One region of the Bacillus sp. JZ34 genome, then DNA from elsewhere that is predicted to be linked to it. Evidence: a T-box and tRNA genes for the amino acid it is inferred to sense, from the RefSeq annotation. Region 1 holds a T-box; the other holds one or more tRNA genes.

What was found. A T-box is a leader RNA that pairs with one kind of tRNA and senses whether it is charged. The one in region 1 lies ahead of M1D90_RS06840 (valine--tRNA ligase), so its partner is inferred to be a tRNA-Val.
Region 2: it encodes a tRNA-Val, which carries the amino acid that the T-box ahead of M1D90_RS06840 (valine--tRNA ligase) is inferred to sense. The anticodon was not compared.

What each region holds. Positions count from the first base shown of each region.
Region 1 is NZ_CP096403.1:1,356,990-1,360,396, forward strand. It holds gene M1D90_RS06825 (LysM peptidoglycan-binding domain-containing protein) at 1-588, shown strand, start outside; gene ysxE (spore coat protein YsxE) at 616-1,638, shown strand; gene M1D90_RS06835 (hypothetical protein) at 1,657-1,848, opposite strand; T-box leader at 2,015-2,247, shown strand; gene M1D90_RS06840 (valine--tRNA ligase) at 2,308-3,407, shown strand, end outside.
Region 2 is NZ_CP096403.1:4,190,764-4,194,170, reverse strand. It holds gene murQ (N-acetylmuramic acid 6-phosphate etherase) at 1-431, opposite strand, end outside; gene M1D90_RS21205 (DUF523 domain-containing protein) at 606-1,058, opposite strand; tRNA gene M1D90_RS21200 (tRNA-Glu) at 1,243-1,317, shown strand; tRNA gene M1D90_RS21195 (tRNA-Val) at 1,423-1,498, shown strand; tRNA gene M1D90_RS21190 (tRNA-Thr) at 1,558-1,630, shown strand; tRNA gene M1D90_RS21185 (tRNA-Tyr) at 1,639-1,723, shown strand; tRNA gene M1D90_RS21180 (tRNA-Gln) at 1,728-1,799, shown strand; gene rocF (arginase) at 1,925-2,839, shown strand; gene sigW (RNA polymerase sigma factor SigW) at 3,064-3,407, shown strand, end outside.

The DNA.
Region 1 (3,407 bases):
AAACCGGAAGAATATGAGCAAAAAAGGGAGAAAGCGGAAGAGAAGCCGGAAGAATACGAGTTAAAAAGGGAAGAAGCGGAAGCAGAGCCGGAGCCGCTCCAAAGGGCTTATCAACCTCATGATGAACCGAAAGAAACCCCGTTCTACGGTGTTCCGCCTCTTTTGGAGGAAGACCAGAATGACAGGGAGCCTGAGACGTTTGAAGTTGAAGTGACACAGGAAGCAGAAGCGATTGATGAAGAAGAGGAAGCCGGGCATACCATTGAAATCCCGGAATATTCGTTTCATGAGCAGACGGAGCCTGAAGAAGAAAGAGATGAGATGCCGGCAGCAGACGACCAGGAAGTGTCAGCGAAGGAGAATGACAATGCTCTCTATTTGACAAAGCTGTTTACAAAACAGGGAGAGGAGGAGTTTACTCGAATGAGGATGTGCATCGTTCAGCAAAACGATACCATTGATCTTTTGTGCGAGCGCTATGATATTAATGTCCAGCAGCTCATCCGGATGAATTCCCTTTCCCTTGACGAGGAATTAAAAGAGGGACAGATCCTTTATATACCGGATTATCAAAACAGCCATGCCTAATGCATTGATAAAAATGTGGTGAAGCCGATGGAAGGCATCCAGTCTGTTTTAAATGAGTACGGTCTTACGCCTGAATATATGGAATCGGTCAGTCCAAAGGTATGGAAAGTGTATACGGATCACGGTGTATTCGCCCTGAAAAAATTGGCGGCTTCAAGAAACGCCCGCTTCACAGAACAGATGATCTTGCTGGAGGAAAAAGGCTACAGGCAGTTTGTTCCCGTCTATCGAAATCGCACGGGCGAATTTTTAACGCAAGCCGGAGAAGATGTCTGTTATCTCATGCCTTGGCTTACCCTTGAAAGAGAGGAAGAGCGTGACCAAAAACACGAATATATGTTTAAAGAAATCGCTCTTCTTCACCAGCGAACGGAAAAAGAGCTCGGTGTGAGGCGGGAAGAAATACTCGGGCACTATGAACGGACAAAACGGAAATGGGAACAGCAAAAACAGAAATATGAAGAATTCATCTCAAGAGCAGAAAACGAATGGTATATGTCCCCGTTCCAGCTTCAGGCAGCCATGTATTTCAAAGAGACGATATCAGCTGCAGACTTTGCGCTTGCCCGCCTTGAAGAGTGGTATGAGACCATGAAAGACAAAGAGTCTTCGAGAATGGTTTTAAACCACGGGCAGCTGTCCGTCCGGCATTTTCTCTATAACGATACCGGAACGGGTTACTTTACGAACTTTGAGAAAGCGGGACACGGGCCCCCAGCGAACGATCTCATCGTATTTTTTACAAGAATGTTTAAGACGAATCCCGTGATGTGCACGGAATGTGTAAACTGGTTTTATACGTATCACAATGTCTATCCTTTGCGGGAGGAAGAAATCAGCTTATTCCTCAGCTATATGGCTTACCCCGGGCCTGTATTCGGTGTGCTGAACCGCTACGACCTTGAGAAGGGGCCCGGAGAAAAAGAAGCCTGTACAACGCTTTTGAAGGCGTACTGGCAAATGAAAAACGCCGAACCGCTTGTGATGAGCATTCACGAGACGGAAGAAAACAGAAAACTGCAGGAAGAAACAGAGTCCCCATCATCATGATGCGGACTTTTTTCGTGCTTATATCCAGTCAAGGTGAAAGGCGCACGCAAGGAATATGAGAATGCCCAAAAGGAGGACATCAAATGTGGTCGGAAAGATGATCGTGCGTATGCCCTGGAAGATCGTGATCGGGAGGACGACTTGAACAGCAACAAGCCTGACTTGCTTCAGCCACGGCTGGAATGAATGTGTGTTGAATTTTTTTCGCATCTTATGCCTCCTCTCTTATCGTTACAGCATCATATGAGGAAAAGGAGCTTGTGTGCATGGCCCAGTATCGTATAAAACAAGAGAAAAACGGAAAAGATGATTGACGAAAATGAAAAAGATTTAGTAATATAAGAAAAAGAAAAAGTACGTGCTGAAAAGTCAATGATCACCCGCTTTGAATGGGAAGAGTACAAAAACAGACGCTTGCAGAGAGGGAAGCCGGTTCGCTGAAAGGCTCCCAGTCAGTCTTTTTTGGAAGGTCGCCCAGGAGCGCAATTTCTCGAACAAAAAGTAGAGAAATTCGGGAAAGTCCCGTTATCCCATTTAAGTGCGTGAATGCGTTTTTTTCGCATTCATGAAAAAAGGTGGTACCGCGAGAGAGTTCTCTTCGTCCTTTTAACAGGATCGAGAGGGCTCTTTTTTATTGTTCAGCCGTTTAATACTGTTGGAGGTTTGAAAATGGATAATCAAGAACTGACGATGCCGACAAAATACGATCCGTCTGCAGTTGAAAAAGACAGATACGACTATTGGGTGAACGGCAAATTTTTTGAAGCGAAAAACGACCCTGAAAAAGAACCGTACACCGTTGTCATTCCCCCGCCGAATGTGACGGGTAAGCTGCACTTGGGGCATGCTTGGGATTCCACCTTGCAGGATATCGTGACAAGAATGAAACGGATGCAGGGCTATGACGTGCTCTGGCTGCCGGGTATGGATCACGCCGGTATTGCAACTCAGGCAAAAGTAGAAGCGAAGCTTCGCGAAGAAGGAAAAACGCGCTATGATCTCGGCCGCGAAAAATTCCTTGAAGAAACATGGAAATGGAAAGAGGAATATGCCGATTTTATTCGCGGCCAATGGGCGAAAATCGGCCTTGGCCTTGACTATTCAAGGGAGCGTTTCACCCTTGATGAAGGGCTTTCTAAAGCGGTTCGCGAAGTATTTGTGAAGCTATATGAAAAAGGGCTGATTTACCGCGGAGAATATATCATTAACTGGGACCCGGCCACTAAAACGGCTCTGTCTGACATCGAAGTCATCTATAAAGACGTACAAGGCGCGTTCTATCATATGCGCTATCCGTTGAAAGACGGTTCAGGCTCGATTGAAATTGCGACGACCCGTCCGGAAACGATGCTCGGCGATACAGCGGTTGCGGTACATCCGGAAGACGAGCGGTACAAACACCTAATCGGAAAAACGGTTATTCTGCCGATCACAGGAAGGGAAATTCCGATTGTCGGAGACGACTACGTCGATATGGAATTCGGCTCAGGTGCCGTCAAAATTACACCTGCCCATGATCCGAACGACTTTGAAATCGGAAACCGCCACAACCTTGAACGCATTCTCGTTATGAATGAAGACGGCACAATGAATGACAAGGCGCTTCAATATAAAGGCATGGACCGTTTTGAATGCCGCAAGCAGATCGTGAAAGATCTTCAGGAAGAGGGCGTGCTGTTCAAGATTGAAGAACATACGCATTCGGTCGGCCACAGCGAACGCAGCGGAGCAGTCGTTGAGCCGTATTTGTCAACGCAGTGGTTCGTGCA
Region 2 (3,407 bases), 1.6 Mb from region 1:
CTGGCGGCGATTCCGATTACGGTATCATTGTTTGAGAGGTTAACGGCTGATAAATCCCGTCTGCCGAATGCCTCGTGATCTTCAGCGCCTTCGACGGCTTTGTACAGAGCTTTTTCTCCTCCTGCAATGATGCCAATGACCGACTCGGGAGATATGCTGAACGTCGGCGGGCATTCAGCTGCATCGAGTACGCCGAGTCTCCCGCTTGTACCGGCACCGATGTAGATGATCCGTCCCCCTTTCTTTAACGACCCGACGGCGAAGTCAACGGCGGTCTTAACTTCTGGTAAGACTTCTTGTACAGCTTCGGCTACAGTTTTGTCTTCATCATTGATGATTTTCAAAATATCAATCGTCTTTGCCTGGTGAATGCGCCTGGATCTTTCATTCCGGCGTTCGGTCGTTAATGAACCTAAATGGCTGTTTTCCATCGACAACTCCTCCTGATAATGAAGTGCATATATTTCTTAATTTTCAGTATATTAAGAGTGGAATATTATTTCAATAACAAAAGGTAAATATTAAAATTTTATTTCAATGAAGTTCTAAACAACGGATTGCCGACATAAAATAAAGCGCAGATGAACTGCGCTTATGTTCAGGTATTACAGCTCGTCTATTTGGTGTTCGGAAATCACGCGGAAGCCTTCTTTTTTCAGAAGCGCCGCCGTAACGCCGTTGCCGGCTATTTTTTGGCTTGAGAAACTTCCATCGTATATATGGCTGCTGCCGCAAGACGGGCTGTTTTCCTTCAACACGATCGTATCAGCCTTGATTTGCCTTGCCATCTCCAATGTTAGATAAGCTCCTTTTATATACAGGTCTGTTACGTCTTTTCCCGATTGTGTGTTGATCACCGCCCTGCCGTCTAAAACGTCTTCTCCCGACCCGCCTATAATTTCGGCCGGTTCCCTTGGCGTTTGAAATCCGCCGAGCAGCTCGGGACAAGCAATCACCGCTTTTTTTTCTTCAACAAGCTTATTGATTTTCCCCACATAGCTGTGCGATCCGTTATAGCGGCATTCCACCCCGGCCAGACATGAACTTACCAGTATCATTTTTCGCGTCCCCTCTCTTGCACATCAGATAGCCCTATTTTAAACAAAATTTCTGCGTTTTTCTCAATGTTTATGAATAAAAAATTTGAAAATAAAAATTTTAATTTACCCCTTTACAAATGGGGAGGAACCTGTATATAATAACTTTTGTCAGCTTTACGAGAGCTGCTTGAAACACGATGATGGCCCGTTGGTCAAGTGGTTAAGACACCGCCCTTTCACGGCGGTAACACGGGTTCGAATCCCGTACGGGTCACCATTCTTTTTTGGACAGCACGCTGCGAATGCCGGAATTTTTAAAAGGAAGGCATGCTAAGGTCGCAACGTCCTGTTGCAACGCATGCACTTGTACGTCCTGTACTGCGGAGGATTAGCTCAGCTGGGAGAGCATCTGCCTTACAAGCAGAGGGTCGGCGGTTCGATCCCGTCATCCTCCACCATTTTTTCGGATCGGTTTTTGTCACAACCGCGCCGGTAACTGCATAAGATACCGTATCATGCCGGTCTAGCTCAATTGGTAGAGCAACTGACTTGTAATCAGTAGGTTGGGGGTTCAAGTCCTCTGGCCGGCACTGTTTTTGGAGGGGTAGCGAAGTGGCTAAACGCGGCGGACTGTAAATCCGCTCCCTCAGGGTTCGGCGGTTCGAATCCGTCCCCCTCCACCATTATTGGGCTATAGCCAAGCGGTAAGGCAACGGACTTTGACTCCGTCATGCGCTGGTTCGAATCCAGCTAGCCCAGTTTTTGGACATCCTGTTAGGATGTCCTTTTTATTTTGTCTTTTTTGTATAACTATTCAAAAAAATGTCTTGTTGAGTCAATTCCGAATTGGAAGGTACAATGAAGGTCTGAAAGGGGGATATCATATGTTAAAACAGCAGATTTCAATGATCGGCGTACCGATGGATCTCGGTCAGCTGAGGCGGGGAGTCGATATGGGACCGAGCGCGATTCGCTGTGCCGGTGTTAATGAACGGTTGGAAAGCCTTTGTCAGGATATTGAAGACCTCGGCGATATGACAATCGGGCAAAGAGAGGATGAGAAAGAAGGCGGGGAGCCGGCATCTGAAGAGCTGAGAAACTTGAAAGCGATTACAAAAGCGAGTGCAAAACTTGCTGAGACCGTTGATAAGATCGTGGCTTCAGGTGCTTTTCCGCTCGTGCTGGGAGGTGACCACAGTATAGCGATCGGAACGCTGGCCGGACTTGTGAAGCATTATCAAAACCTGGGTGTGATCTGGTATGATGCCCATGCTGATTTAAATACGAAAGAAACGTCTCCTTCAGGCAATATTCACGGCATGCCGCTCGCCATCAGCCTGGGGATCGGCCATGAAGGGCTGACAGGCATCTATGGAAAAGAAACGAAAATTAAAGCGGAGAACATCGTCATCATCGGTGCGAGGTCACTTGATGACGGGGAAAAAGAATTGATTCGCGACAAAGGGATCAAAGTGTATACAATGCATGAAATCGACCGCCTCGGTATGACGAGGGTGATGGAAGAAACGATAGACTATTTGCGCGGCAGAACGGACGGTGTCCATCTGTCGCTCGATTTAGACGCGCTTGATCCGAACGATGCCCCGGGTGTCGGAACCCCGGTAGCGGGAGGCATCAGCTACAGGGAAAGCCACCTGGCGATGGAAATGCTGGAAGAATCGAAGCTGATTACGTCCGCTGAGTTTGTCGAAGTCAACCCGATATTGGATGAGAAAAACAGGACGGCTGAAGCGGCAGTCGCCTTAATGGGGTCGCTGTTTGGCGAAAAGCTGCTTTAGATGCGGTTGAAGAGCGGCCTTAGGCTGCTTTTTTTTATAAAAAAGTCTCAACTTCATAATATTTAGATTGTATAATAATTTTAAGCTAATATTAAGCGCATGATCCCTGTCAAAGCATCTACACCCTGCCAAAAATTTGATAAACTATTTTTATGAATTTAATGAAACCTTATAAAAATCAATTCGTATACATAAAGACCGGTGAAGGCAGAGGTTAGATAAATATGGAAACAATGATTAAAAAAAGAATCAAACAGGTGAAAAAAGGCGATCGTAATGCATTTGCAGACATCGTGGATATTTACAAAGACAAAATTTATCAGCTTTGCTACCGTATGCTCGGCAATGCGCATGAGGCGGAAGATATTGCGCAGGAAGCGTTTATCAGAGCATACGTGAATATCGACAGTTTTGATATCAACCGGAAATTTTCCACATGGCTTTATCGAATCGCAACCAATTTGACCATCGATCGTATCCGTAAAAAAAAGCCGGACTATTACTTGGATGCAGAGGTGGCGGGGACTGAAGGACTGACGATGTATTCCCAGGTTGCGGCGGATGTTGC